DNA from 3 places in the Micromonospora sp. NPDC048868 genome. Region 1 is predicted to be linked to each of the others. Evidence: riboswitches for the same ligand, from Rfam matches in the RefSeq annotation. Region 1 holds a riboswitch; each other region holds the start of a gene.
The links. A riboswitch is a leader RNA that binds a small molecule or an ion and turns the genes downstream of it on or off. The one in region 1 is predicted to bind cyclic di-AMP.
Positions count from the first base shown of each region.

Region 2: linked by a shared signal. The riboswitch ahead of ACGFNF_RS27505 (coiled-coil domain-containing protein) and the one ahead of ACGFNF_RS18375 (NlpC/P60 family protein) in region 1 are both predicted to bind cyclic di-AMP.
Region 3: linked by a shared signal. The riboswitch ahead of ACGFNF_RS01790 (hypothetical protein) and the one ahead of ACGFNF_RS18375 (NlpC/P60 family protein) in region 1 are both predicted to bind cyclic di-AMP.

Region 1 covers NZ_JBICUN010000010.1:180,080-190,057, forward strand. The annotation lists gene ACGFNF_RS18335 (methyltransferase domain-containing protein) at 1-407, opposite strand, end outside; gene ACGFNF_RS18340 (hypothetical protein) at 739-1,035, opposite strand; gene ACGFNF_RS18345 (DUF1062 domain-containing protein) at 1,695-2,189, shown strand; gene ACGFNF_RS18350 (MFS transporter) at 2,440-3,642, shown strand; tRNA gene ACGFNF_RS18355 (tRNA-Gly) at 3,850-3,923, opposite strand; gene ACGFNF_RS18360 (zinc metalloprotease) at 4,261-5,247, shown strand; gene ACGFNF_RS18365 (pyridoxamine 5'-phosphate oxidase family protein) at 5,388-5,939, opposite strand; gene dcd (dCTP deaminase) at 6,018-6,596, shown strand; gene ACGFNF_RS18375 (NlpC/P60 family protein) at 6,651-7,691, opposite strand; cyclic di-AMP (ydaO/yuaA leader) riboswitch at 7,704-7,837, opposite strand; gene ACGFNF_RS18380 (N-acetylmuramoyl-L-alanine amidase) at 8,076-9,978, shown strand, end outside.
Region 2 covers NZ_JBICUN010000024.1:78,598-88,575, forward strand. The annotation lists gene ACGFNF_RS27455 (RNA polymerase sigma factor) at 1-278, shown strand, start outside; gene ACGFNF_RS27460 (hypothetical protein) at 369-866, opposite strand; gene ACGFNF_RS27465 (CsbD family protein) at 1,050-1,223, opposite strand; gene ACGFNF_RS27470 (heavy metal translocating P-type ATPase) at 1,387-3,639, opposite strand; gene ACGFNF_RS27475 (hypothetical protein) at 3,648-4,646, opposite strand; gene ACGFNF_RS27480 (cation transporter) at 4,676-4,885, opposite strand; gene ACGFNF_RS27485 (metal-sensitive transcriptional regulator) at 5,036-5,338, shown strand; gene ACGFNF_RS27490 (DUF305 domain-containing protein) at 5,515-6,141, opposite strand; gene ACGFNF_RS27495 (hypothetical protein) at 6,222-6,872, opposite strand; gene ACGFNF_RS27500 (YibE/F family protein) at 7,348-8,697, shown strand; cyclic di-AMP (ydaO/yuaA leader) riboswitch at 8,864-8,995, shown strand; gene ACGFNF_RS27505 (coiled-coil domain-containing protein) at 8,999-9,978, shown strand, end outside.
Region 3 covers NZ_JBICUN010000001.1:378,120-388,097, reverse strand. The annotation lists gene ACGFNF_RS01820 (hypothetical protein) at 247-510, shown strand; gene ACGFNF_RS01815 (nucleotidyltransferase family protein) at 739-1,875, opposite strand; gene ACGFNF_RS01810 (STAS domain-containing protein) at 2,569-2,931, shown strand; gene surE (5'/3'-nucleotidase SurE) at 2,977-3,801, opposite strand; gene ACGFNF_RS01800 (1-phosphofructokinase family hexose kinase) at 3,798-4,775, opposite strand; gene ACGFNF_RS01795 (SRPBCC family protein) at 4,954-5,421, shown strand; gene ACGFNF_RS01790 (hypothetical protein) at 5,512-6,597, opposite strand; cyclic di-AMP (ydaO/yuaA leader) riboswitch at 6,611-6,742, opposite strand; gene ACGFNF_RS01785 (cation diffusion facilitator family transporter) at 6,896-7,813, opposite strand; gene ACGFNF_RS01780 (HelD family protein) at 7,890-9,978, opposite strand, start outside.

The DNA.
Region 1 (9,978 bases):
CCGCCGGGCAGGGTGAGCCGGTGCAGCGCGGCGAGGGCTCGCGCGGCGTCGCCCCAGATCTGGCCGGCCCCGACGTTGACGACGAGGTGGGCGGGCCGGTCCCAGGTGGCCGCATTCGCGCCGTGGAACGTGACCCGCTCGGCGGCTCCCCGCTCCGTCGCGCGTCGCCGGGCCCGTTCACAGTCGACGGCGTGGCGTTCGACGCCGTCGCCGGCGATGCCGTGAGCCTCGCACAGCCGCAGGAGCAGCTCACCGTTGCCGCAGCCCAGGTCCAGTGCCCGCCAGCCCGGCCCGGTGGGGGTCAACCGCCGGACCAGGTCCGCCACCCGATCCCCGCCGAGCGGCGAGTTGAAGGTCAGGTTGGCCGCGGCAGCGGCCAGGTAGGTACTGCGATCCTGGCTGTTCACCGGCACACGGTACGACAGTGGGCCCGTGCCCGAGGGGCGTCGGAATCGACGGTCGGGGCTCCCGTCCTGGTCGGCAAACGCCCACCGGGGACGCCGAAGGGCCCGGAACCGCGGAGCGGGCGAACTGACCTCGGCGGCTCGGAGTCGGGCACGGCGTGATCATGTCAGACCCGAGGAGGGCCGAGGAGCATCCGCGCGTTCGCGCTGGAAGGGAGCATCTGACCGAAGCTGTGGCTGGGAGCCCGTTCCTCGGCGGAGTGCTGTGGCAGCACCGTCGTACCCGGCGGGCCTCCACCTTTCCCGCCGGCGGCAAGCCCGCTCAGCTCTCTGGCTACCGATCCGCGGATGGCCCCTCGAAATCAGCCTGGCGCTCGGCTTGCCAGTTGGCGTGTCCCTTCAGCAGGTACCCGGTCCAGTAGATCGCGAACAGGATCAGGAAGCACGTGAAGAACACCCCCGAGACGATGCTCGCAATGATGAGACCTTCCCTGCCGTCGGACAGCCCATGTACGGCAAATCCGGCCAGGCCCAGAAAGAAGAAGATGATCATGTAGATCGGCAGCGCCGGGCTGTCAGCCGGGTGGGGAACGCGAGGCAGCCATGGGGCCTGAGGGTCTTTGTCGATCACGCCGTGAGTATCGAGGACGCTGGCGGTGAGAGCTAGCGGATCTCCTCGCCGGGCAGTCGTGGGCTGTCCGATGCCGACCGGAGGTCGCCGGCGCCGGCAATTCCCGGGGCTGATGGCACGCGGTCGCCACAGCCTGGTCCCGATCGCCGGTCTCTGGCCAATGCGGACGCGGCAGCACGCGCGAATGCCCTCCGCCGACTGATATACGACAGACGTCCGCAAACTGATCTGTCACACCCCCGGGCGCGCTGATCGCGGCATGAGCGTGCAGCCGACATGTTGTCGCCGGGTCGGGGGGCGTCGGCGGACCGCTGATAGCGACATCCCCGCATGCGGATCGCTCTCCGAGCCGGAAAACCGTTTGAGCCCTCCTTCCGCGTTCCGTAGGTTGCCGATGCCCCGTCACAGCGAGGACAGAGGACAGACCGCGTGACCCCGCCCGCTCTTTAGACCTGACGCCTTCCTCCGCGCATCTACAGGCCGACCCTCCCGTCGGTTCTGTCGGGCTGCCCGCGTGCGCCCGTTCATGCAGCGCTTGAGGCCGCGCGCAATCGGCCTCGTGTCAGGTCTTCAGAGAGATCATCATGTCTTCACAACCTCATACTGTGCTGCCCTGGATCGTTCGCCGGACCAGGCTTCCTCTGCTGTCGTTACGGTGCGTGGACTGCCGGTCGGAGTCGGCCACCACCGGCGAGGGCAGGTTCCGCGTCAACGCCAACGGCAAGCTGCTGGACGTGTGGCTGTTGGTCCGTTGCGTGTCCTGCAATCGGACGAGCAAACTTACCGTGCACGAGCGGGCGTCGGTCAGATCCCTCGATCCGGCGTTACTCGACGGCTACCACGCCAACGATCCGGAGCTCGTGGCGGCCACGCTGCTGGATCCGCTGCTCGCCCGGCGCAACCGGTACACCCTGGACTGGCAGGGGGCCTGGCGTCTGGACACCCCGCCGGCACAGCTCGACGAGGCGTGGCCCCTGCAGGTGGAGGTCGACTTCGAGGATCCGGTGCCGGTCCGCCCGGAGCGGCTCATCGCGCAAGGGCTCCGCCTCAGCAGAAACGAGGTACTGCGCCGGATCAAGTGTGACATCTCCCTGCGTCGTCCGACGAGCACCGGATTCACTTTCGTCGTGATGATGAGGGACTCGATGAACTGATCTGCACTCCCAGCGGTCCGAGTCACAGCCGCTACCACGCCACACACGCATATAGCGGGAATCAGAAGTGGGGACATGGGCCGGCTCGCCCTTGTCCCCACTTCTGACAACATCCGCTCGTTGCCGTCTACTGCAATCCTGGCTTGATGGTGCCGGGAAATGAGTGGGCATTCCGGCGGGTGCACAGCCTTGCCACGCTCAGGCCCTCGCTGGGTCCCCGCGCCCTGATCCCGCGCCTTAGCGTTGCAGGGTGGCAGCACCCCGCAGGGCACCGCCGTCGGAGATGAGCCGTCGGTTGACGTTCCTGTTCGCGTTGGCGGCGGGAGTGGCCATCGGCAACCTGTACTGGGCGCAGCCGCTACTCGGCTTCATTGCAGGCGACCTGCGCGCCGCGACCGCGACAGCCGGCTGGCTCGTCACCGCGACGCAGATCGGGTACGCCGTCGGCGTGCTGCTGCTCGTACCGCTCGGTGACGTCCTGGACCGCCGCCGGTTCGTCCCGGTGATGCTGTTGGCCTCGGCCGCCGCGCTGCTGCTGTGCGCGCTGGCGCCGTCGATCGGCCTGCTCCTCCTCGCACTGGGCGTGCTCGGCGTGACGACGATTTCCGGGCAGGTCCTCACACCGCTCGCCGGGGACCTGGCCGGCGACGCCCACCGCGGTCGGATCGTCGGCGTCGTCGGGTCCGGGACCCTCACCGGGATCCTGGCCTCCCGCACGATCAGCGGGTTCGTCGCCGGCACCGCCGGGTGGCGTACGATCTTCGTCCTCGCCGCGGTCGTCGCCGTCCTGCTCGCGGTCGTGCTCTACCGCGCGACTCCACCGCTGGCACCGCGGACGCGCATGCCGTACCCGCAGCTCATCGCCTCGATCGGCGCGGTGGTCATGCGGGAGCGGGCAGCCCGATGGACGCTGGTCCTGGCCGCCACAGGGTTCGCCACGTTCTCGCTGTTCTGGACGGCGCTGACGTTCCTGCTCAGCGGCCCACCGTTCCGGTACCCGGTAGCGGTGATCGGGTTGTTCGGGTTGGCCGGCCTCGCTGGTGTCCTTTCCGGTCTGCACGGCGGTCGTCTGCACGACCGCGGCTGGTCGCTCGCGGCCACCGGCACGGCCTGGGCACTGGCCCTCGGCGCTTTCGTCGTCGCGGCGTTCGCCGGCCGCTCCGTCGTACTCATCATCATCGCGATCATCATGATCGATGTCGCCCTACAGACGCAGGCTCTCCTCAACCGGGCGCGGCTGTTCGCCCTGTCCCACGAGGCCCGCAGCCGGCTCAACACGGCGCTGGCCACCGGCAACTTCATCGGTGCTGCTATCGGCTCCGCCGCCGCGACCACGCTCTGGTCCGCAGGCGGCTGGACAGCGGTCACGATCGCGGGAGCGGTGCTCTGCTGCTTCGCGCTCACCGTGTGGGAGCTGGGACGTCGGGGCCCACTCGTGATCGCTTCGCCGTGACGGAAAGGCGGGCCGAAGCAGCCCGATGACCCGGACGACGGCATGGCCGCAGAGTAGCCGACGCCGATAGCGGCCCGTGGCCTGATCACGGGCTGCGTCGCACCAGCTTCAGCAGGTGGGTCGCCGCGTCCTCAGCGGTGAAGTCGTGCACTCGGGGAACGTCGAAGGCCCCGGTCGGGATCTGTGTCCTGACCAGGGCCTTTCGCGTGGAGCGGGTGACGGGAATCGAACCCGCACTGTCAGCTTGGGAAGCTGATGTTCTGCCATTGAACTACACCCGCAGGCGGCACCACTGTACCTGAGTCGTCACGACGCTGCACCCAGGTACCCCTCCGACACCACCCGGCGCCGCGATCTTGGCAGCTAACGGCCCCCGGAGGGGCCTGAACCTACCAAGATCGCTCCGCGCCGCCGCCCGCCACGCCGCCACCCCAGTCGGGCCATCCTCAGCCCCATCACCACCCGCCCGCGCCACCGCTTCCCGGCCGCTGCCAGGGAAATTTCCACCGCGGCAACATATGGGCGTTCTCAAATCCTTCGATGGGTTGTAACGTCTGCCCAACGTTCCAGTCACGGCGTGACATACCCCCTGTCGCGCCGCCAGAAAGAGGTGGGCCCATGGGACTCCGTCCCAACCTGCTGACCCGGCGTACGGCCGGCGTCGCGTCGACGACCCTCGCGCTGCTGCTCAGCACCGCCGCCGTGGGTGTCGTACCGGCCGCTTCGGCCTTCTCCGCCGCCCCGACCGAGGTCTGCGTCGAGCCGGCCGACGTCCACTCGGACGCCCGCGTCAAGCCGGGCAGCGGCGCCAAGCACGAGCCGAACGAGCTGACCCTCGCGGAGACCCGCGAGCGCGAGGCCGACATGGCCGCCGCGCTGCGCGAGCGGGCCCGGTTCCGTGCCGGTGCCGGGGCCTCCACGATGGCCGCCACCGTCTCTATCCCGGTGGTGGTGCACGTGATCCAGGAGAACAGCACCCGGGCCGGCGGCAACATCCCCGACTCGATGGTCAACTCGCAGATCAACGTGCTGAACCAGTCGTTCAGCGGGGCGACCGGCGGCGCGTCCACCGCGTTCAGCTTCCAGCTTCAGAAGATCAACCGGGTGACGAACCCGTCCTGGTACCCGATCGTGTCGGGCTCCTCGGCGGAGCGGTCGATGAAGACCTCGCTGCGTACGGGCGGCAAGAACACCCTCAACATCTACCTGGGCGAGCTGAGCAACGGCCTGCTCGGCTGGGCGACCTTCCCGACCCGCAACCTCAGCAGCATGGACGGCGTCGTCGTGCTGAGCGAGTCGCTGCCGGGCGGCACCGCCACCAACTACAACCAGGGCGACACGGGCACCCACGAGGTCGGCCACTGGCTGAACCTCTACCACACCTTCCAGGGCGGCTGCTCCGGCTCGGGCGACAGCGTCAGCGACACCGCTGCCGAGGCGTCGCCGGCCTCCGGCTGCCCGACCGGGCGGAACACCTGCACCGCCCCCGGCGTCGACCCGATCACCAACTTCATGGACTACAGCTACGACTCCTGCATGTACCAGTTCACCGCCGGACAGGCCAGCCGCATGCTGACCGCCTGGAACGCGTACCGCGCGGCGTAGTCACGCCGTACGACTGCACCGGTGCCGGCCTCGCTCGACGGGGCCGGCACCGGCGTCTGTGCGGCCGGGCACGCGGGGGTCGGGCGGTGGTCACGGTGCGGCGCCCCGGAGGGGGACGGCCCGGGGCGCCGCACCGCGTCTCAGGCGGCGGGGCGGGCGGCGTGGTCGCCGACGCGCCCCGACCGGGTTTCGGGCACCAGCGCGGTGCCGGCGGCGGCCGCGCGGGGGTCGAGCCACACCTGGACGGCGGGCCGGCCGTGCCACTCGCTGGCGCCGCCCGCGACGCCGGACTCGCGGCGGGCCAGCATCGCCACGTCGACGGTGAACTCGAAGACCCGCCAGTCGACCTGCGGCGCGGCCCGGTGGCTGCGGGCCAGCCGGGCGACCCGGGCCGGGTCGGTCACCGGCCGGGCGTGGCCGGCGACGTAGGCTTCGTCGTCGCTCTCCTCCGGCGGGAACGAATGCAGCGCGTAGCGGCCGTCGCGCTCCAGGTCGCGCCGCTTGGGCGAGTCGACGACGAAGCAGAAGAGCCCCTCGTCGGTGATCACCGGGGAGACCGGGTGCACCCGGGGGCCGCCGTCGGCGCGGACGGTGGCCAGGTAGCCGAAGCCCGGCCCGTACTGCTGCATGAGGAGGCGGATCCCGTCGGCGAGGCGGGGCTCGTCGGCGGCGAATTCGGACCAGGAAGCCATGCCGGCATTCTATCGAACAATTGTACGAAGATGCACTCCGACACGCAGGTCACGCGTGTCGGTCGCTAAGGTGTGCGGATGCTGCTCTCCGATCGCGACCTGGCCTCCGAGATCGAGGCGGGAACGCTCGCGCTGGAGCCGTTCGAGCCCGCGCTGGTGCAACCGTCCAGCATCGACGTACGCCTGGACAAGCTCTTCCGGGTCTTCAACAACCACCTCTACACCCACATCGACCCCGCGCAGCAGCAGGACGACCTCACGTCGATGGTCGAGGTGCCGGAGGGCGAGCCGTACGTGCTGCATCCGGGCGAGTTCGTGCTCGCCTCGACGCTGGAGGTGATCACGCTCGGCGACCAGCTCGCCGGCCGGCTGGAGGGGAAGAGCTCACTGGGCCGACTGGGCCTGCTCACCCACTCCACGGCGGGCTTCATCGACCCGGGCTTCTCCGGTCACGTGACCCTCGAACTGTCCAACGTGGCCAACCTGCCGATCACCCTCTGGCCGGGCATGAAGATCGGCCAGCTCTGCATCTTCCGGCTCTCGTCGCCGGCGCGGCACCCGTACGGCTCGGCCGTCTACGGCTCGCGCTACCAGGGGCAGCGCGGCCCGACCCCGAGCCGCTCGTGGCAGCAGTGGCGCACCTGGCCGACCAGCTGACCCGACCCGCGGGCGTGCGGAGGACCCCCGCCGGGCAGAGGCCCTCCGCGCGTCTCAGCCGGGGCGGCCGTAGCTGTGGATCGGGCCGTCGTCGACCTTCTTCATCTTGATCGGCACCCCGGCGCGGGAGGCGTGCACCACCCAGCCCCCGCCGACGTACATGCCGACGTGGTGCAGGTCGCTGTAGTAGAAGACGAGGTCACCCGGGCGCAGCTCGCCCCGGCTGACGGACGCGGTGGCCCGGCGCTGCTGTGCGGCGTTGTGCGGCAGCGACACCCCCGCCTTCGCCCAGGCGGCGAGCATCAGGCCGGAGCAGTCGTACGAGTTCGGCCCCTCGGCACCCCAGACGTAGGGCTTGCCGATCTGCGCGCAGGCGAACTTCACGGCGGTGCCGGCCGGGCCGCCGGGATAGCCGGCCGGGCAGGGGGCGGGACGCAGCGGCCCACCGCCGCCGTTGCCGTAGACCCGCAGCCGAAGCTTCTGCAACCGGTCGATCTCGGCGTTGATCTGCTTCTTCTTCGCCGCGAGCTGAGCCTCGGTGCGGCCGAGCTGGACGACCATCTCGTCCAGCGGCGCCTTCTTGGCGGCCAGCCGGTCGCGCAGCTCGGCGACCTGCCGCACGTCCTGCTGCTGGTGCTGGGCGAACTGGTCGAGCAGTTCGAGCTGCCCGATCATCTCGCTCGGTGAGCGGCTGCCCAGCAGGGCGTTGACGGCGGAGACGTTCTCGCCCTTGTAGGCGCGGGCCGCCAACGCGCCGACCTTCTCCATCGCCTGGTCGACCTGCTTCTCCAGCGGCCCGATCTGCGCGGCGAGCGCGTCGGCCTGCTTCCGCCTGGCGGCCAGGTCCTGTCGGGTGGCGTTGTGCCGTTCGATGATCGGTTCGAGCTTGTTCCAGTCCTCGTCGATCTGCCGCTCGATCTCGGCGACAGTCGGTTCGGCGTGGGCCGCCGTGGCGCCGCCGGTCAGGACGACGGCGAACGCGGCCAGGGCGGCGAGGGCGGTGGTGCAGCGGTACCAGCGTGGGCGCGGCGCAGCCGTCACCGGGTCGGCGAGGGCCGACCGGGCCGACGGTGGCCGCGGGGCATGGTGTGCCACCGGGCTTCGTACTCCTTCTTCCGTACCGCCTACCGGGTTAGCTGACGGGTTCGGGCGGGAAGGGGCGCCCTACCGCAGGACTGCGGATTCACCCCGGGGAACCTGGGTCCCCGGCTCGCTCGGGAGCGACTCGGCGGTGTCGGACCGTCACCGCCCTGGTTGGACGGAATGTCACCGGCCGACGAAGGACCAGAGTAGAGACGACCGTTATCGATCCGCAACCCTACGGGCGGTGACACTCCGTACCCACCCGGATCGGGCGGATCCGCAACCCGGGCGACGAAGATTTCCTTCCTTCTGAAGTGTCTGGCGGGAAAGTATTGACCAGAGGCGGCGGGCGGGGCGAAGGTGACCCCACCTTTGCCCGTCCGAACTGGGGGTCTGATGCACCTGTCAGCGACATCGAGGAGCAGACGCGTCCTGCTGGCCGCCGCCGTGGCCGCCGCCATGGCGACGACGCCGCTCACCGCCGCCGGGTCCGCCGCCGCGGCAGCGCCGGTGAACGACCGGCAGCAGCAGTACGCCGCCGCGGCCGCCGAGTACGGCGTACCGGAGAGCGTCCTGCTCGGGGTCTCCTACCTGCAGTCCCGCTGGGACACCAACGCCGGCACGCCGAGCACCAGCGGCGGCTACGGACCGATGCACCTCACCGACGCCGAGCACGTCGCCGCCCTCGCCGGCGGCACGCACCACGACGAGGGCACCGAGGACCCGCGCGGCGACGAGTCCCGCCCGTCCCTGGCCGAGGCCGGCGAGCCGCCAGCCGCCACGCCTCCCGCCGAGGCCGCGCTGCGGACCGTTGACGCCGCCGCCGGGCTGACCGGCGCCAGCGAGGAGTCGCTGCGGACGGACGTCACGGCGAACATCCGGGGCGGCGCGGCGCTGCTGGCCGCGTACCAGAAGGAGATCGGCGCCCCGGTCGGCGCCGGCACCGACCCGGCGGCCTGGTACGGCGCGGTGGCCCGGTACTCCGGCGCGGACAGCGCCGACGCCGCGGCGGCCTTCGCCAACGAGGTGTACGCCACCATCGCCACGGGCGACAGCCGGGTGACCGACGACGGGCAGCGGGTCACGCTGGCCGGCCAGGCGGTCCAGCCGAACCGCTCCTGGCTGGACCGGCTGAACCTGCGCAAGCTCGCCCGGCCGGACGGGCTGGAGTGCCCGGACGACATCTCCTGCGAGTGGATCCCGGCGCCGTACGAGAACTACGGCCCCACCCTTGGCGACTACGGCAACCACGACCTGGGGAACCGTCCCACCCAGCAGAAGATCGAGTACATCGTCATCCACGACACCGAGGGCTACTTCGGTCCCAGCGTCAACCTGGTCAAGGACCCGAAGCGGGTGGGTTGGCACTACACCCTGCGCTCGGTGGACGGGCACATCGCCCAGCACATCAAGACCAAGAACGTCGGCTGGCACGCCGGCAACTGGTACGTGAACGCCAAGTCCATCGGCCTCGAACACGAGGGCTTCGCCGGGCACGGCACCTGGTACACCGAGGCGATGTACCGCACCTCCGCCAAGCTGGTCCGCCACCTGGCGCGGCAGTACAACATCCCGCTGGACCGCAACCACATCATCGGGCACGACAACGTCCCCGGCACCGTCGCCGCGAACGTACGCGGCATGCACTGGGACCCGGGACCGTACTGGAACTGGTCGCACTACTTCGACCTGCTCAAGGCGCCGTTCAAGTCGACCGGCACGCACCGGACCGGGCTGGTCACCATCGACCCGGACTTCGCCACCAACCAGCCGCCGTTCACCGGCTGCAACCGGCAGCCTCCGGGCGTGCCGAACCCGCCCCCGGCGACGGCCCCCTGCCCGCTGCGCGGCTCCTCCGCGCTGTTCCTGCACAACGCGCCGAGCCACGACGCGCCGCTGGTCAACGACATCGCGCTGCGGCCCGACGGCACCCCGAACACCACGTACGTCTCCGACCACGGCGCCCGCGTCTCGGCCGGCCAGACGTACGCGCTTGCCGAGGTGCAGGGCGACTGGACCGCCATCTGGTACCTCGGCCAGAAGGGGTGGTTCCACAACCCCGCCGCCAAGCCGACGGCGAAGTGGACCGTCGGGTTCGTGGTGACCCCGAAGGCCGGTAAGGCCACCATCCCGGTGTACGGCCGGGCCTACCCGGAGCAGGCCGCGTACCCGGAGGGCGTGCCGTACCAGGCGATCTCGCCACTGCAGTACACGCTCTCGGCCGGCCAGCGGTACGCCGTCGGCAACCTGCTCGCTGGCGAGTACTACCGGGCCACCACGTTCGACGGCTCCGCCCCCC
Region 2 (9,978 bases), on a different contig from region 1:
TGAACCAGGCCGTCGCGGTGGCCATGGTGGACGGTCCCCGCGCCGGCCTGGCCCTGCTCGCCCCGCTCGACGACGACGACCGCACGGCCGGGCACCATCGGCTCGCCGCCGTCCGCGCCCACCTGCTGGAGCTGGCCGGCGAACCGGAGCGGGCGCGGGCGGCGTACCTGGCTGCGGCACGGGGGACGACGAGCCTGCCGGAGCAGCGCTACCTGTTGTTGCGGGCCGCCCGGCTGACGGGGACCGACGAGTCCCGGCGGCTGCGCGAGCCGCGTTGACGGACGCCGGCCGGCGTGCGGCACGGGGGTGCATGTCGGCCGGAGTCCCGGGTCAGGCGGCGACGACGCCGAGCGACGTGCCCGTCGGCTTCAGGCGCGGCACTCGCGGGTCAGCTTCGGTGGGATCGCGGTGAAGGTGGAGTCCATCCAGGCGGCCGGCCGGGACGCCCGGGAACCGGCGTCGATCCGGTCGGCGGTCTCCTGGATCAGGGCGCGGATCTCCGGGTCGGCGGCGCGGCGGGCCTGCGCGCGTACGTCGTCCGCCAGCCCCGCCAGGTTGCGCCGGAGCTGGTCGGCGACCTGCTCACCGGTCAGGTCGCGGGTGACCGAGGCCGCCGAGTCGGTGGCGATCCGCCGGCTGCCGGCGAGGATGAGCTTGTCGACCTCGCGGCAGACCTCGACGGTGTTGGCGGCGGTCGTGGCGACCGGGGAAGGGCTCGGGGCGGCGCTCGCCAGGGCCGTCGGGCTCGGCGGGGCCGCGCCGGGCCGGGCGGCCTCCTCCCGCGCGGTGTCCTGGCATCCCACGGCCAGCACCCCGAGCGCCACCGTGGCGGCGGCGCGGCGCGCGTAGACGACGGATCGGGACACGGGACCTCCCGTTCGGGGTCTCGGCCTTCCCGGGGCTGACGGCACGGGTGCGGCCGGCGCCGGGCGGCGGGACGTCGACCTGCCAACGAGTGGCGCCTGCCGGGGGAAACGTCCGCCGGACGCGCCAGTACGCCCTCCGCCGGCTCGGTTGGAGACCGGTCCGGCGGAGGGCGCGTACGCGGGTCAGCTCTTGAAGGCGTCCTTGATCTTCTCGCCGGCCTGCTTGAGCTTGGCGCTGGCCTGGTCGTTGCGCCCCTCGGCCTCGAGCCGCTCGTTGTCGGTGGCCCGGCCGGCGCCTTCCTTCAGCTTGCCGGCCGCGTCCTCGGTCGTGTTGTTGATCTTGTCCTCGAAACCCATGTCAACCTCCGGATTGGCGGTGCCGGTACGCCCCTCGAATACCCCGCACCGCCACCGTCCAACCGTCCGGTCACCCACCGCCGCCAGCCGGCAGGCCGCCGGGCCCGCCACGACCGGTGCCGCCGGCCCCTGACGGACGGGGCCGGCGGCACAATGCGGAGGGTCAGGAGACCGGGCGGAAGCCCCGCAGCCGGAGGCTGTTGGCGACCACGAAGACCGAGGAGAAGGCCATCGCGGCGCCGGCGATCATCGGGTTCAGCAGGCCGGCGGCGGCCAGCGGCAGTGCCGCCACGTTGTAGGCGAAGGCCCAGAACAGGTTGCCCTTGATGATGCCGAGGGTGCGCCGGGCGAGCCGGATCGCGTCCACGGCGGCCATCAGGTCACCCCGGACCAGGGTCAGGTCGGACGCCTCGATCGCCACGTCCGTGCCGGTGCCCATCGCCAGGCCGAGGTCGGCCTGGGCCAGCGCGGCGGCGTCGTTGACCCCGTCGCCCACCATCGCCACCACCCGCCCCTCGTCCTGGAGCCGCCGCACGACGTCGACCTTGTCGGCCGGCAGCACCTCGGCGACCACCTCGTCGATGCCCAACTCGGCGGCCACGGCACGGGCGACGGTGGTGTTGTCGCCGGTCAGCAGCACCGGCGTCAGGCCGAGCGCGCGCAGCTGTGCGATCGCCGCCCGGCTCGTCGGTCGGACCACGTCGGCCACCGCGAGGACCCCGCGGGCCCGGCCGTCCCAGCCGGCCAGCACCGCCGTCCGCCCCTGGGCCTCCGCCGTGGCCGCCGCCCGCGCGACCTCCTCCGGTACGTCGAGGCCGTGCTCGCGCAGCAGCCGGGGCCGACCGATGAGCACCTCCCGGCCGTCGACCGTCCCGCTCACGCCGAGCCCCTCGGCGTTGGCGAAACCGGTCACCGGCGGCAGGACGCCCGCCTCGGCCGCCCCGGCGGCGACGGCCCGGGCGATCGGGTGCTCGGACGCCGACTCCAGTGCCCCGGCGAGCCGCAGCAGCTCCGCGCGCTCCTCGCCGGCCGCCGGGACCACGTCCACGAGCGTCATCCGGCCGGTGGTGACGGTGCCGGTCTTGTCCAGCACGACCGTGTCCACCTGCTTCGTGGACTCCAGCACCTCCGGCCCCTTGATCAGGACGCCGAGCTGCGCGCCCCGGCCGGTGCCGACCAGCAGGGCGGTCGGCGTGGCCAGCCCGAGGGCGCACGGGCAGGCGATGATCAGCACCGCCACGGCGGCGGTGAACGCGGCGGTGCCGCCCGACCCGTTGCCGAGCCACCAGCCGAGGGTGCCCACCGCGAGGGCGATCACGATCGGCACGAAGACGCCGGAGATGCGGTCGGCCAGCCGCTGCACCGCCGCCTTGCCGGTCTGTGCCTGCTCGACCAGCCGGGCCATCTGGGCCAGTTGGGTGTCACCGCCGATGCGGGTGGCGGTGACCACCAGCCGGCCGCCCGCGTTGACGGTCGCGCCGACCACGGGCTCGCCCGGGCCGACCTCGACCGGGACGGACTCGCCGGTGAGCATGCTGGCGTCGACCGCCGAGGTGCCCTCGTCGACCACGCCGTCCGTGGCGATCTTCTCGCCGGGCCGCACCACGAACCGGTCCCCCACCACGAGCTGGTCCACCGGGATCCGGGTCTCCGTGCCGCCGCGCAGCACGGCGACGTCCTTGGCGCCGAGTTCGAGCAGGGCCCGCAGGGCCGCGCCGGCGGTCCGCTTCGCCCGCGCCTCGAAGTAGCGGCCGGCGAGGATGAACACGGTCACGCCGGCCGCCGCCTCCAGATAGATGTTGCCGGCGCCGTCGGAGCGGTTGATGGCGAGACTGAACGGGTGGGTCATCCCCGGCGTCCCGGCGGTGCCGAGGAAGAGCGCCCAGACCGACCAGCCGAACGCCGCCAGGGTGCCGAGCGAGACCAGGGTGTCCATGGTCGCCGCGCCGTGCCGCAGGTTGATCCAGGCCGCCCGGTGGAAGGGCAGCCCGCCGTAGGCCACGACCGGGGCGGCCAGGGTGAGCGACAGCCACTGCCAGAAGTCGAACTGCCAGGCGGGCACCATCGCCAGCACGATCACCGGCACGGTGAGCACGGCCGAGACCCACAGCCGGGTACGCAGGCCGCGCAGCTCGTCCACCGGCTCGGCGGCCGGTTCGCCGCCGGCGGGCGTGGGCGGGGGCGGCAGGGCCGCCGTGTAGCCGGTCTTCTCCACCGTGGCGATCAACTCATCCGGGGTGACCTCGTCGGCGTACCGGACGGTGGCCTTCTCCGTGGCGTAGTTGACGGTGGCGGTCACCCCGTCCATCCGGTTCAGCTTCTTCTCGATCCGGGCCGCGCAGGAGGCGCAGGTCATCCCGCCGATCGCCAGCTCGATCTGGTTCGGTGCCGTCAGCAAGGGCTTGGTGGTCATCATGCTTCCCGTCAGTCGTGCCCGTGACCGGGGACGCCGTGGTCGGCGCCGGCGGTCGGGGAGCTCGTGGCGGCGGGCGTGCCCGCCGTCGGGGAGCTGGTCGCCGCCGGTACACCCGGCGCGGTCGGGCTGCCGGCGACGACGGTGAACTCGGCGGTGCGCACCACGCCGCCGTGCTTGAAGTCCAGGTAGAGGCGGTAGGCCCCGGCCGACGGCATCTCCGCCGAGAAGCTCACCTCGGGGCCGGGCCGCGTCCGGCCGTCGCCCGGCTCGCCGTGCGGGTGCACGTGCAGGTATGCCAGGTCGCCCTGGCGCAGCGCCACCAGGTGGCCGTACGCGCCCAGGTAGGGCTCCAGGTCGGTGACCGGCGCGCCGGCGCGGCTCACGGTCAGGGTCAGCTCGGCGGTGCGGCCGGGCTCCGGGGCGCCGGCGAGCGTGACGGTGTAGCCGTCGACCGTGGTGCTGGTCGCCGGGGCGGGCAGGGGTCGCCCGGTCAGCGCGCCGGGGACGGTCACGTCGACGCCGAGCGTCAGCGCCTCGCCCCCGGTCGGGGTGAAGTCGGCGAACGCCCGCCAGACGCCGGGCCCGGCGAGCGGCGAGTCGACCCGCCAGGTGCCGTCCGACGCCATCTCGGGGTGCACGTGCCGGAAGCCGGAGAGGTCGCGGCGGGCCACGATCAGGTGCATGCGCTTGTCGTGCGCCACGTCGTACGCGGTCACCGCCCGGCCGTCCGGGCCGGTGACCTGGAAGGCGAACTGCCCGGCCGGGGCGTCCACCGGGCGCAGGGTGTAGCCGCGGTCGGAGACGAGCAGCCCGCCGGGCAGGTGCGCCGCCGCGCCGTTGTCGCCCCCGTGTCCGTCCTCGCCGCCGTTCCCGTGCCCCCCGGTGGCGTCGTGCGGGGCTTCGGCGGGCGGCGCCACGGGGTCGGCCACCCGGCCGACCCCGTACGTCGCGCCGAACACCACCGCGAGGCCGAGGGCGAAACCGCTCAGCTTCGTCGCCGTGTTCATGGTGTGCCTCGTCTCCCCCGTGCCCGCTGTCAGGCGCCGACGAGGTCGTAGCCGGCCTCGTCGACGGCGGAGCGCACGGTGTCGGTTTCCAACGGACCTTCGCTGGTGACGGTGACCTGACCGGCGGCGACGTCGACCTGGACGTCGCTGACGCCAGGGATCGCGCCGACCTCGGTGCTGACCGCGGTGGCGCAGTGCCCGCAGGTCATGCCCTGCACCTGGTACGTCGTGGTGATCATGGAACTCTCCTCTCGACGCCCCCAGCCTATACCCCCCAGGGGTAAATCGGAGGCGGACCGGTGCCTGTGCCACGTACCGGTACCCGGTGGGGGTATCCCGGTCACGAGCGAACGTACCATACCCCCGAGGGGTACGGTATCCTCGACCCCATGACCACACCGACGCCCACCCCGACCAGGGGTTACACCGCCACCAAGGATCAGCTGCTCGCGCGGCTGCGCCGCGTCGAGGGGCAGGTCCGTGGCATCGAGAAGATGGTCGACGAGGATCGCTACTGCATCGACGTGCTCACCCAGATCTCCGCGATCCAGGCCGCCCTGGACAAGGTCGCGCTAGGCCTGCTCGACGGGCACGCCCGGCACTGCATGCGCGAGGGCGCGGCCGAGGGCCGCGCCGACGAGATGGCCACCGAGATGATGGCCGCCGTCGGCCGCCTCATGAAGCGCGGCTGACCACCGGCCGGTTCCTTCGTCCGTCGGCGCACCGGTTCCGTGCGCCGGGCCCCTCCCGGAAGGATCCGTGCGCCGGGCCCCTCCCGGCCGGATCCAATGGCGGCGCCCCGGCGCCCCCGGGGCGGTACGGCCACGGTGCCCCGGCGCCCCCGGTCGGGGACGCCGGGGCGGGCGACTCAGAACCGGCCGAGGATCTTGCGCATCGTGTCGATCTCCGTCTGCTGGGTGCTGACGATCTGCTGGGCCAGTGCCTTGGCCTCCGCGTTCACGCCCCGGGCCAGCTCGTCGCGGGCCATGGTGATCGCGCCCTCGTGGTGGGCGATCATCATGGTCAGGAACTGCCGGTCGAACTCCCGGCCGGTGGCAGCCGCCAGCTTCGCCATGTCGGCGTCGGACATCATGCCGGGCATCCCGTGGTCCATGTGCGGCATGCCGCCCGGCGACGGCACCGGCCGCCCCCAGGCCGCCAACCAACCGCTCATCGTGGCGATCTCGGGTCCCTGGGCGGCCTTGATCTCCGTGGCGAGCCGCTTGACCTCCGGATCCGCCGCCCGCGTCGGCGCCAGTTCGGCCATCTCCACCGCCTGCTGGTGGTGCGGAATCATCATCTGGGCGAACATCACGTCCGCATCGCCGAACGCGGCCGCACCGGTGGCGGTGGCGGCCGGCCCGCCGGTGCCGGGGGTGCCGTGCCCCGCCCCCGGCGACGAGTGGTCGTCGCCGCCGCAGGCGGCGAGGGCGAGGGCGGCGGTGACGGCGACGCCGGCCAGGGCGGCACGGCGCGCGAGGGTACGAGTGGTCATGGTGAACCTTTCGGTGTCGGAACGTACGCGGCATGACGGGGACGCGGAACGGCGTGCAACCGCACCGCGTCGAACGCGTCCTACCTGCGCAGCACCGAGACCGTGGCGAGCCGCAGACCGACCGGCCGGGGCGGCGGGGCCCGGGGCGGCGGGAAGGCGCCGACCGGTTTGCCCCCGGTCGGGTCGACGGCGCGTACGCGGACCGACAGCAGCGCCGCCAGCAGCAGCGCGGCCGTGAACGCGCCCAGCACCGCCAGGCACACGCCCCACCCGGGCAGCCCTCCCCCCGTGCGGCCGCCAGCGGGCAGGAGTTCCTCGGAGGCGCAGCCCCCGGGACAGCCCACGACGGTCTGGAGGGCCGGCCCGGCGGCGTGCGGGGCGCCGACGTCCCGCGGGGGCGGCACGAGCGCGAGAGCGGCATGCGCGGCGGACACCACAGCGGCGTGCCTGGCGGAGACGACGGGCACCCGGGCGGCGTGCCGTGCCGGCGCGGGAGCGGCGTGCGGAACGGGCGCGGGAGCGGCGTGCGGAACGGGCGCGGCGGCGGCGTGCGGGCCGGGCGCGGCGGCGGCGTGCGGGCCGGGCGCGGCGGCGGCGTGCGCCGATGGGTTCGCGGGATGACCCGTCTGGTGCGAGTCGTGGCCGATCGTGTGCATCGCGGCCAGCCCGAGCAGCGTGCCGACGAGCAGCAGGAGCCGCGCGCCACGCGCCGCCGTCACCGTCGTCCGCACGTCCCTCACGCTAGCGCGTCGGCCCGTGCCGCAGGGGCACCACCCACGGCCGGCCCCCGCACGTGTGCGGGCCGGCACTGGTTACCGCGCGTCAACGGCGCAGGTGGGCCGGTCGGGCACGTATGGGTCCCGCGCGTGGGCAGCCGAACCTGGGCGGCTGGGCGCGCGCAGGTCCCGCGCGTGGGCGTGCCGGGCGGGCGGGCGAAGGTCCGCGCCGCGACACCACCAGCACGACCTGCGCCCCGATGCCGGGGTGGCTACCATTCGGCCGGTGGCCCTCCGGACTCCGCACCACCCGCGCCGCGCCCTCCGCCGGGCGATAGCGCCGACCGTCCGTCGCCGGACGGGAGCCGACGGCCACGGCACGTGACCACAGTGCCACGTGGAGGCGGTTCCCGCCCCCGCACCCGTGGCGACGCTGAACCGACCGGCCCGCCGGCCCGTACCCCGCCCTGGACTCGTTGGGAGACTCACGTTGGGCGCCGACCACACCCGTCCCGCTCCGTCCGCCCCGCCGAGGGTGCGGCGGATCCTCGTCGCGACGGTGGTGCCCCTCTTCGTCGCCACGCTGATCGCCGCCCTGGTGCTGTGGCCGTGGGACGCGCCCGACCCGGCGACCGGCACCGACGCACCCCGCTATCACGGCACGGTGACCCGGGTGGTGACGGAGCCGTGCCCGCCCGCCCCGGAGGCCCCGGAGGGGAGCCCCGACGCGCCGCAGGGCCCCTGCGGCACGGTCACCGTACGGGTGCAGGACGGCCCCGACGCCGGCCAGCAGATCCAGACGCCGATCCCGGCCGGGCCCGGTGCGCCGACCGTCGCCGTGGACGACGAGATCATCCTGGTCGAGCTCACCGACCCCGCCGACCCCACGGCCAGCACCTACAACATCGCCGAGCACCAGCGCGGCAAGCCGCTGGTCTGGCTGGTGGCGCTCTTCGCGGCCGCCATCGTCGCCTTCGGGCGGTGGCGCGGGCTGGCCGCGCTGGGCGGGCTGGCGGCGAGCTTCGCCATCCTGCTGACCTTCGTGCTGCCGGGCATCAGCGCCGGGAACCCGCCCCTGCTGGTCGCGGTCGTCGGCGCCGCTCTGATCATGTTCGTGGTGCTCTACCTGACCCACGGCGTGACCGCGCAGACCTCGGTCGCCGTGCTCGGCACGCTGGGCAGCCTGGTGCTGACCGGTGTCCTCGGCACGATCGCCACCGCCGCGACCCACCTGACCGGGTTCGGCTCCGAGGACGCCACCACGCTGTCGATGTACCAGGCCGACGTCGACCTGCACGGGCTGCTGCTGGCCGGGATCATCATCGGCTCCCTCGGCGTGCTGGACGACGTCACGGTGACCCAGGCCGCCACGGTCACCGAGCTGGCGCACGCCAACCCCGGGCTGTCGCGGACGCAGCTCTACCGGGCGGCGACCCGGGTCGGCCGGGCGCACATCGCCTCGACGGTGAACACCATCGTGCTGGCGTACGCGGGCGCCTCGCTGCCGGTGCTGCTCCTGCTGACCGCCGACTCGCGGGCGGTGACCCAACTTCTCACCAGCGAGTTCCTCGCCCAGGAGATCGTCCGCAGCGCGGTCGCCACCCTGGGCCTGATCGCCGCCGTGCCGCTGACCACCGCGCTGGCGGCCCTGGTGACCACGGCCGGCCGACGCGGCGGGGACGCCACCGACCGCGCCGCGCCCGCGACCGCGCCGACTCCCCGGCCGGCGGCCGACCGGTCCGAGGCGCTGGAGGCCCTCAGCGGGCCGCGTGGGGACACGCCGTCCGCCGCTCCCGCCGGATGGCCCGACGGGCGCAGAAGTACGGACACCGCATGGTGACGCTCCTCAGCGTGACCGAACAGGACGTTCAGCCTGATAAACGCGTCACTGGTCACCGTCCGCCATTACGAAATAACGCATTTAGTCGGCTTAGGGACGTAGATCCCCGGGAGCGTTCTCGGGTAACCTCGCTGCCGGTCACCGCCGAAGGCGCGCAGCGGCGCCTGCGGTGCCGCCGCCCAATCGCCGCGAGGCGAACCGGGGACCCAGGTACGTGGGGTGAATCCGCGACAGCGGTAGGGGCCACTTCCGCCCCGAACCCGTCAGCTAACCCGGTCGGCGGTCGACGGAAGGGAAAACTGTGACGGCACCCCTACGCCGCTGGTTGACGCCCGTGGTGGCCGTACTCGCCGCTCTGGCGGTCTTCGCCGGGCCTCTCCCGGCGGCGGCCGCGCCCACCCCGCCCAAGCCCTCCGGGCACGGGGACGACGAGCCCAAGCTGCTCGACGACCTCATCGAGGCCCGGAACCGGTCCTACGTGCAGGCCAAGGCGAAGCTGGCGAAGTCGAAGAAGCGCCAGCTCGAACTGGCCCTGGAGGTCTCCCGGGCGCAGGCCGAACTGAACGCGCTGGCCCCCCAGGTCAGCCAGATCGCCGCCCAGTCCTACCGCACCGGGCGGATCGGCGCGGTGTCCATGCTGCTGGACACCGCCAGCCCCGACTCGTTCGTCAAGCGCGCCGCCGCCCTCGACGAGCTCAACCTGGTCAACTCCAAGAAGCTCGCCGAGGTGAACGCGGTCAAGGACCGCGCCGAGCAGGCCAAGCTGGCGCTCGACACCGAGGTCCGCGAACAGCAGAAGCTGACGAACGAGATGGCGCGCGGCAAGCGGGAGGCGGAGAAGGCGCTCGCGCTGGTCGGCGGCAGAGGGCTGACCAGTGGCAAGGTGGTCGCCACCTCGCCGGTGGCGAAGATCGCGCCGGGGCGGACGGCCGACGGCGACTGGACGCCGCTGTCACCCACCGAGGACGACCCCACCACCTCCGGCCGCATCACCGCGCGCACCCTGCACATGTACAAGGAGGTCAAGCGGGCCGGCTTCAACCGGTTCGTCGGCTGTTACCGCCCCGGCGGGCCGTACGAGCACCCGAAGGGCCGGGCCTGCGACTGGTCGCTGCAGAGGAGCGGCTTCTCCCCCTGGCACAACGACGACACCTACATGTACGGCAACAACCTGACCGCGTTCCTGGTCCGCAACGCCGACCGGCTCGGCATCTACTACGTGATCTGGAACAGACAGATCTGGTTCCCGGCGACGGGCTGGAGTTCCTACAGCGGCCCGTC
Region 3 (9,978 bases), on a different contig from region 1:
TCTCGGAGGTGTCCTGTGGCCTCCACTCTCCAACGACCTGGTCGACCCGTGTGCAGCCGACAGGTCGAGCCCTGCTCGGCTCCCCGGATCGGTCCCAGGGCCCCGGCAAAGTCGTGGGGTGCCCGGCTTGATGTGGTTGGTGTAGACGCGCCGCCCAGGCCCTGCAGATCCGCCGCCGCAGACGCCGCCTCGACCAGCCGAAACGATTCACCGCCGAGACCCGTCTACGCGATCACCGACCTCCGCGTGCACCAGGCCAGACCGGCGCAACTCGCGAGCTGGATTCGCGGCCACTGGTCGATCGAGAACAAGGTCCACTGGGTCCGCGACGTCACCTACGACGAGGACCGCAGCCAGATCCGCACCGGCACCGGACCCCAAGTCATGTCCGCCCTACGCAACGCCGCCATCGGCGTACTCCGCACCGCTGGCGTCACCAACATCGCCGCCGCCAACCGGCATCACGCCCGCGACAGCACCCGCCCGCTGGCCCTACTCGGCATCACCTGACGACTTTGCCGGGGCCCTGGGATCGGTTCTGCATGGTGGAGACCGGGACCAAGCCTCGTGATGAGGCCCGGAAGGGGGTGAACCCACATGACCCAGTTGGAATTCGAAGCCATCGACATCCGTGAGATGGCGGACGACGAGCTCGACGATATCGTCGGCGGTCCGAACGCCTGCCAGTAGCAGGTATCCGGAAGGAGGCGCCTGAGTGGTCTCAGGTGCCTCCTTCCCTCATACGAGCGACTTCGAGACGGGCAGGTCGCGATCGGACTCCGGGTCGAAGAACCGGGTCAGGAAGTCCTCCTGCCACACCCGCGGCTCCGGAAAATCCCACTGGCCGTACTGCTGCAACAGGAGGTCGGGCTCCGGGCACCGCTGCCGGAGCGCGGCGAGGGTCTCCGCCGGGACGACATTCGGGAAGAGCTTGTCAAGGTGGGCAAGCCCGTAGAACACGGGTCCGGCGACCGCGTACTCGTCGACGCGCTTGAGAAGCAGGTCCCACGACAGGTCCGGCCCGGCGGAGCGCACGAGTTCCGCGATGTCCACATACTTGATCAACCGCCGGTGCTTGCCGCCCCGGTTCATGAACCTCAGTGTGGTCGAGGTCTTGTGGATGTGGGCGGCCAGATCGATGACGGCGTCCTCCGCAGACGGCACGAGGAACGAGGCGTCTGCGTACCGGTGGCTCCGGGCGTGCGCCAGGACCGCGTCGACCGGGATGTCGTATCCCTTGCCGGGCAGCGCCAACGATACGTTGACGTCGATGCTGATCACCGGAAGTTCGAGTTCCCCGGTCAACTTGTTCAACTTGGGCAGGTCGCTGCCGTACAGGCGCCAGAACGCCCGCTCCCGCTTGCTCAGTGGAACAATGCCGGCCGCGGTCGGTTTGCCCTCGACATAACCCAGCCGCTCAAGCACCCTCACCAGGTCAGGTGCCTGCTCCCGGGTGACAAGGACGTCCAGGTCACCCATCGGCCGCGTACCCGGCTCCTGGTAGGCCGTGAAGGCCAGGTGGCCGCCCTTGCGCATGAGTACGGTGGTGCCCTGCTCCGCTGCGGCTTCGGAGATCGCCTTGATCTCGTGCAGGAGAAGTGCGTTGCCCCGCCGGGTGTCCCGATAGGTGGAGTACAGCAGCATCATGACCGCGGCATCCATCCCCATCACCGCTTCCTCGGTCATGAGGCGCCACCACTGCCATCCCACGAGCGCAGCGACCCGGTGTCGAGCGGCCTGAGCAGCGAACCGTCCCCAGTCCAGGCCCAACGATTCCTGGTCGAGGATCTCACGCACCCGGGCGAGCTGAGGTTCGGTCAGATTCTGCCTGCTGAGCAGCAGCAACAGCTCCGACTCGATTGACATCGCGGCCATTCGACTTCCTCTACGACGGCATTCAGGTGTGGAAAGCGCGGGATCCGATCGCATGTCTACTTGTGGCTACTCGATCGATCGGTGCGCATCGACTGTTCAGACGGACGGGCGACCGCAGTGTAGCGGACCTCGGTGCTCCGGCCGCCAGGATCACCGCTGCTCAACCGCGTCCCGGCCGGGAGAGCGCGTGCCCGGCCCACCCCGCGTCGGCGCACTCACACGGGCAGGTATCGAGCCAAAGCCCCCGCCCGGGCGCCCCTGGTGTCCCGAGCACCGCGGCCGAGTACACCTCGGTCGACTTCGCCCGTGCCCGCGTCCGTTGGAAGGTGCGCCCGTCGACGGGTCAGGGTCGGGTCGTGCTTCGACGACGCCGTCGCCGAGGCCACCTTCTCCACCATCAAGGTCGAGTACGTGCACCGCCGTCACTTCCGCACCCGTACCGGCGGGGCCACGCCGGGGGGCGGCTGTTGGGCGGTGTTGGCGAGGCCCGGCTACGCTGGGGCGTCGGCGCGTCAGCGGTAGCTGATAGTCGGCATAACAGACAAATAGTCCGGATAAGGGTGGTTTGCCGTGTCCTCATCCGCGAATTGCTCATCCCCGAGGGGTGGCGACCGAGGCCGTGGGAGGAATACTCTCGGTCGCGGCCCGCGTACTGATGAGGCGCCCGTCGGACGGGCGAGTGGAGGTGCTCGCGTGAGCCTGTCGATCGTGAAGTCGGTCCTGCCTGGTGGTGTCATTGAGATCGCCCCGCGGGGTGAGATCGACGTCGACACCGCGTACGAGGTGCGCGAGGCCATCGCCGAGGTCCTGACCAAGGGACGCCCCGGTCGGATCGAGCTGAACATGCGGCTCGTCACCTTCATCGACTCGGTCGGCATCAGCGCGATGGTCGCCGGCTTCCAGACTGCGGAGGTGAGCGGCGTCAAGCTCGTCGTCACCGAGCCGAGCCGCTTCGTGCACCGGCAGCTCTGGGTGACCGGCCTGCTCGGCCTCTTCGGCGCCCCCGAGCCCTACTACGCCGGCGCACCCACCCCCGAGGTCCTCCCCGGCGCCTGACCGGCCGCCGACCTGCCGTCGGCCGCGAGGGCGGAGGCGGGCCGCTCAGGCGTCGCCGAGGCCCGACAGGTCGACGTCCGCCACCTCGGTGACCGCGCGGATCGCCGTCACCGAGGCGTACCCCTCGGCCAGCAGCGCCAGGTCGGTGCCGGGCTGCACGGACTGCCCCGGCTCCTCCAGCGACGTGCGGACGAAGCCGTGCCCGGCCTCCGCCACCGTCATCTGCACCTGGCCGAAGGTGGCAAGCGTGCCCCGGCGCACGCCGCGCAGCCGGCCGTGCGGCAGGTCCGGCGCGTTGACGTTGAGCACGCTCTCCACCGGCCCGGCGGTGAGCCGGGGCAGCAGGTCCAGGGCGACCCGGGCGGCCGTCGGCCAGTGCCGCTCGGCGTCGCGTACCCGGGCGGCGGCGGCCACCGCGGCACCCCCGCTGGCGGCCGTGGCCTCCCCGGCCGAGAGCACGTCGAGCGAGACGGCCATCGCCCGGCAGCCGTTCGCGGCGGCGGTGAAGGCCGCACCCACCGTGCCCGAGTGCAGCACCGCGCGTCCCGCGTTCGCGCCCCGGTTGATGCCGGACAGCACCACCGCCGGCGGAGGCCCGAACGCGCCGTGCACGGCGATCAGCGCGATGAAACCGGGGGAGCCGCCGACCGCGAACGCCGGCACCCCCGGCACCTCCGGCAGCGGGTGCTCGTGGACCACCACCTGCCCGTCGCGCTCCACGGCGGTCATCGCGGCGCTGGTGCCGCTCGCCTCCTCCAGCGGCGCGGCGACGACCACGTCCAGGCCCCGGTCCGCCGCCGCCCGCGCCAGCGCCTGGATGCCGGGCGCGGCGATCCCGTCGTCGTTGGTGACAAGTACCCGCAGCGTCATCGCTCGGCCGCCCGTTCGGCCAGCTCGTCGGGGCTGGTCCGCTCCTGCGGCCGGCTGCCGGCCGGTACGAGACGCACCCGGTCGACCAGGCCGGCGATCGAGTCGAGCCGGCCGGTGCCCAGGCCGTGCCGGGTCACGTTCAGCGCGCCGGCCGCCGCGCCGGTACGGATCGCGGTGCGCACGTCACCGCCGCGCGCCACCACGGCCGCCACCCCGGCGGTCATCGAGTCGCCCGCCCCGCGCGGGTCGGCCGCCTCCAGCCGGGGCATCTCGACCTCGAAGACCTCGCCGTCGACCAGGGCGAGGGCGGGCTTGTCGGCCCGGCTCACCACCACGTTCTCCGCACCGCCGGCGTGCAGGTCGTACAGGGCCCGGGTGAGCTGCTCCTCGTCCTCGCCGTCGGCGCGGCCGTCGGCGATCAGCTCCTCGTGGCTGACCTTGAGGAAGAAGACGCCGCTGTCCAGCACGGCGTCGAGGTGCTCGCCGCAGAGGTCGACCACCACCCGGCTGCCGTTGGCCCCCAGGTCGGCGGCGAACCGCCGGTAGAGGTCGGCCGGGACCAGCGACGGCTCGTTCGGCCCGCTCAGCACGCTGACCGGGGCGCGCAGCCCCTCGCCGAGCGCCAGGTTGTAGAGCTCGTCCAGCTCGTGCCGGCTGAGCGGCTGGCCGGGGACGTCCACGATCTCCTGCCGGGAGCCCTCGCGCCGATCGTGCACGTACCCGCCGCTGCCGGAGTCGCGGACCACCACCTTCAGGTGCACGCCCTCGCTGACCAGCAGCGGCTCCAGCACCTGGCCGATCTCGCCGCCGAGGGCGGCGCAGAGCACCACGTCGACGCCGAGCGACATCACCATCCGGGCCTGCCAGACGCCCTGCCCGCCGGGGTGCAGGTGCAGCTCCGGCGCCTCGCTGGGCTGGTCGACGGTCACCGTCAGCCGGGGCGTGGGCGCGAAGACCATCACGTGCCCGCTCATCCGTCGTACCCGTTCATGCGCCCATCCTCCGTCGGTCGACACGTGCCGTGACCATCCATCAGCTGACCGTAGTGGGGTCGGCGGTCGGACGTCCGGACTCCGGGCGGGATCGGCGCGGCGTTGCCAGGGCGCCCGGCATGCGCGACGATCGGGCGACCACCGACCCTGGGGAGACGGCGTGCTCAGGCGAAGTTCCTTCAGCTACACCGTCCAGGCGCGCTGCTCCCTCGCGGAGGCCGCGGCGCTGCTCGCCGACCCCACCCGGCAGCAGGACCTGCACCCGCTGATCGTCCGGGTCCGCCGGGTGCCGCCCCGTCCTGGCGCGCGGGCCAGCTACGACATCACCGATCGACTGGCCGCCGGGCCGGTGCGCCTGCCGATCACCTGCCGGGCCGACGTCCTCGTCGACGATCCCGACGAGATCGTCACCGTGGCCCGGCAGTGGCCTGCCACCACGGTGCGCAACCACACCCGGTTGCGGGCGGAGCCCGACGGCGTGGTCCGCATCGAGGTCGAGATCACCCTCGCCGCGCCCGCGCCGCTCTTCGGCTACGCGTTCCGCCAGGCCCGCGCCGCCCACCTCGGGCTGGCCGCCCGCCTCGCCACGGCCCTCGACACGAGCCTGCCCGGGTCGTCGGCCGACTGACCGCCGGACGGCCCGGCCGCGGTGGCCGGGGGCGACGGACGCCGTCGCGCCCCGGTGACCCGCGACGGGCGGGGCACCGGGGCGCGGGCGTCAGTAGACCGACAGGTGCACGTGGTTGGTGTGGTCGCTGGACGGGTCGCCGTTGGCCCCGCTGTACGACTTCCAGCCGCTGCTGGGCAGCCAGATCTGCCTGTACCAGATCACGTAGAGCACGGCGAGCCGGTCGGCGTTGCGCACGAAGTACGCCGACAGGTTGTTGCCGTACGTCCGGTCGCCGCCGGTGGCGTCGCCGCCGAAGCCGCCCTTCTGGGCCGCGAAGTCGCAGGCCCGGCCCTTCGGGTGTTCGCCCGAGCCGCCGGGGCGGTAGCAGGAGACGTAGCGGGTGAAGCCCGCCGCCTTGGCCTGGTTGAGCGCGTGCAGGGTGCGCGGGGTGATGCAGCCGTTGGCGGGGGTCGGGTCGTTGACGCTGCACGACTCGCGCGGCCAGGAGCCGTCGGAGTTGCGCGGGGCCGCCTTCGCCGTCTTGCTGGAGGTGCCGCCCGGCGAGGTGCCCGCCCCCGTGGACTGCTGCCGCTGTTGCTGCTGCTCGCGGTTGGCGACCGTCAGCGCCCGCTCGGCCTGCTCCTTGCGCTTGGCCATCACGGTGACCTGCTTGCGCTGCTCCCGGATCTCGCCGTCCAGGGCGAGCTTGGTGCGGGTGGCCTGGTCCCGGGTCTCCTGGAGTTCGCGCAGGGCCCGGTCCTCCTTGGCGGCCACCGCGTCGAGGGCGGCGGCGCGGTCCATGAAGCCGTCCGGCGAGCTGCTGTTGAGCAGGGCGGACGCCACGCTGAGCCGGCCGGTGCGGTAGGCCGCGCCCGCGATCTCGCCGACCCTGGCGGTGTGCGCGGCCAACTCGACCTCGGTGGTCTTGAGCTGCGCGGCGAGCTGCTGCTGCCGCTTGGCCGACGTGTCCAGGGCGCGCTTGGCGTCGAGGTAGCCCTTGCTGGCGGCCTCCAACTGGGCCCGCAGGGCGGGGGTGCCGCCCTCCTCGTCCTGGCCGGGGGCCGCGGCGAGCAGGCCGGCCCGGGTGGCGGCCGCCGCCGGGGCGGCGGTGACCGGGGCCACCGCGGCGCCGAGGGCGAGCATCGTGGCGATCAGGGCCGCCGTCCGGGCGGCACGTCGTCGTACAGGTGCCATCACTGGCATACACGTGTCCTTCCGTCAGCCGCCGACCGGGTTAGCTGACGGGTTCGGGACGGAAGATCCCTACCGCTGACGCGGATGCACCCCACGGACATGGTTCCCCGGTTCGCCCCGCCGGGCGATTAGGCGGCGGCCACCGCCGGCACCGGTGGGTGCCGCCTGGCGGAGGCCGAAGCCGAGCCTACCGGTGCCGCTGTGACTGATGCAGCGCAGGTGACGCAGGGTGTACGTCCACTAACAGTCAAATCCGGCATAAGCGCACAATACTCTCCCAGATTTAAGGTTGTCCTCATTACCACTCAACCGACCCGCAGGCCCCGCGTGACGCTCCGGGCTCGATCTGCAACGTGGCGTGCTCGATGTGGAAGTCGTCGTGCAGCGCGGCCCGGGCGGCGCCCAGCACCGCGCCGACCTCCGCGCCGGGTGCCATGGTCAGGTGGGCCGAGGCCACCTCCATCCCGGAGGTCAGCGTCCAGACGTGCAGGTCATGCACCTCGGCGACGCCGGGCACGGCGGCCAGCCGGTCGTGCACCGCGGTCACCTGGAGGTGCTCCGGCGCGGCCTGCACCAGGATGCGCAGCGCGGCCCGCCCGAGCCGCCAGGTGCGCGGCAGGATGAGCACCCCGATCGCGACCGCCACCAGTGGATCCGCCCACCACCAGCCGGTGGTGGCGATCAGCAGCGCGGCCCCGATCACGCCGAGTGACCCCAGCAGGTCGCCGAGCACCTCCAGGTACGCGCCGTGGACGTTGATGCTCTCCTTCGCCCCGGAGCGCAGCAGCGCGAAGGCGCCGATGTTGGCGAGCAGGCCGAGCACGGCGACCACAAGCATCGGGCCGGCCAGCACCTCCGGCGGGTCGCCGAAGCGGCGCACCGCCTCGATCACGACGTAGACCGCGACGCCGGAGAGCAGGACGGCGTTGGCCAGTGCGGCCAGTACCTCCAGCCGGTAGAGCCCGAAGGTGCGCTGCGGGTCGGCGCCCGCCCGCCGGGTCGCGGCGATCGCCGCGAGCGCCATGCCGATGCCGAGCACGTCGGTGAACATGTGCCCGGCGTCGCTCAGCAGGGCCAGCGAGCCCGTGCGGAAGGCCGCCACCGCCTCCACCACCATGAGGCCGGCGAGCAGCCCGAACGCCGCCCAGAGCCGGCCCCGGTGGCGGTGCGCGGCATTCGCCACCGACCCGTGATGGTGGTCATGACCTGCGCCCACGCGCCCACCCTCCGTCAGGCGTCCGGATTCGCGTTCAATCTATGCTCACATCGCTATGTATGCAAGTAACGGCGGCTCAGCCGATCGGGTCGACGGTGGTCAGCCGCTGGGTGGCCCGGGACAGCGCCACGTAGAGCGTCCGCACCCCCGACCCCGGGTCGGCCCGGATCTCGCCCGGGGCGACGAGGACGACCCCGTCGTACTCCATGCCCTTGGCCTCCAGGCTGGTCACCACCTGCAAACGCGGCGCGCCGAGCCCGCCCAGCCAGCCGGCAACCTCGTCGCGGCGCGGCACCGGCATGATCACCCCGACCGTGCCCTCCACGTCGGCGAGCAGCGCGCCGGCCGCCGCCACCACCGCGGCCTCCAGCTCCGCCGGCGGCACCGACAGCGCGACCGGGTCGACGCCGGTGGAGCGCACCGCCCGGGGCAGCGGCAGGTCCGGGTGCAGCCGGCGGATCTCGGCCGCCGCCACCGCGAAGATCTCCGCCGAGTTGCGGTAGTTCGTGGTGAGGGTGAAGTGGTGCCGCTTGCGCCGGCCCAACGCCTGGTCCCGGGCCCGGTTCAGCTCCTCGGGCTCCCCCGTCCACGCCGTCTGCGCCGGATCGCCCACCACCGTCCACGAGGCCAGCCGGCCCCGCCGGCCGATCATGCGCCACTGCATCGGCGAGACGTCCTGCGACTCGTCGACCACCACGTGCGCGTACTCCCGGTAGTCGTCCGGGCGTTCCCGCGCCGCCTCGCGGGCGGCGCGCTGCCGGTCGGCGAAGGTGCTCAGCTCGCGGACCCCGCCGGCCAGCTGGAACGGGTCCCGCTTCGCCCGGGCGGGCTTCATCGGCTTGCCGAGCAGCGCGTCCAGCTCGTCGAGCAGCGCGATGTCGGCGATCGTCAGCCCGGCGGCGTCGAGGCTGCGGTACGCATCGGTCAGCAGCCGGATCTCGGCGCGGGAGAGGATCCCCTCGGCGTAGCGGTGCAGCCGGTCCGGACGGGCCAGCCAGCCCAGCACGTGCCGGGGGTGCAGCCGGGGCCACCACGCCTTCAGGAACTCCCGGAACTCCGGCCGCTCGGCGATCTCGTCCTCGAACGCGCGCTGCTCGGGCAGCCGGCCCACGCCCAGCCTGCGGGCCTGCGCCCACAGCGCCGCGAAGACCCCGTCGAAGCCGGCCCGGCGCACCTCGTTGCGGCGGGCGCCCCGGGGCATCGCCCGGTCCCGGATGCCGTCCAGCTCGCGGCGCTCCAGCCGGAGCAGCTCGCCCCGGTAGAGCAGGCGCAGCTCGGTCGGGCCGCCCGGCACCGCGTCCCGGACCGCCCGCTCCAGCACCCGCCGCATCCGCAGCGAGCCCTTCACCGCCGCCACCGCCGGCGGATCGGTGCGGGTGGCGGTCAGGCCCACGAAGAGCGTGCCCAGCGAGTGCAGGGTGGCGGTGTCCTCGCCGAGCGAGGGCAGCACCGAGGCGATGTACTCGACGAAGACCGAGGACGGGCCCACCACCAGGATGCCTCCGCCGGCGAACCGGCTGCGGTCGGAATAGAGCAGGTACGCGGCCCGGTGCAGGGCGACGGCCGTCTTCCCGGTGCCCGGGCCGCCGGACACGATCGTCACGCCCGAGCCGGGGGAGCGGATGGCCTCGTCCTGCTCCCGCTGGATGGTGGCGACGATGTCCCGCATCCCCCGGCCGGTGGCCTTCGACAGCGTGGCCAGCAGCGCGCCGTCGCCGACCACCGCCATGTCGGCGGGCGCGGCGACGGGATCGAGCAGGTCGTCCTCGATCCGGGTGACCCGCTCGGCGGAGGACTGGATCGTGCGCCGCCGCACCACGCCCAGCGGCTGCGCGGGGGTGGCCTGGTAGAAGGCGGCGGCGGCCGGGGCCCGCCAGTCGACCACCAGCGTGGACGCGTCGTCGTCGCGGATGCCGAGCCGCCCGACGTGCAGCACCTGCCGGTCGAGCAGGTCCAGCCGGCCGAAGACCAGGCCCTCGTGCTCGGCGTCCAGCATGTGCCGCCGCCGTGCGGCGTGGAACACCATCGCGTCCCGTTCGACCAGCGCCCCGAAGTTGCCCACCCGGGCGAGCCGGTAGCCCTCCTTCTCGGCGCTGACCGCCGACCGGCGCAGCTCGGCCAGTCGGGCGTACACCCGGTCGAGATGCCGCTGCTCGACGGCGATC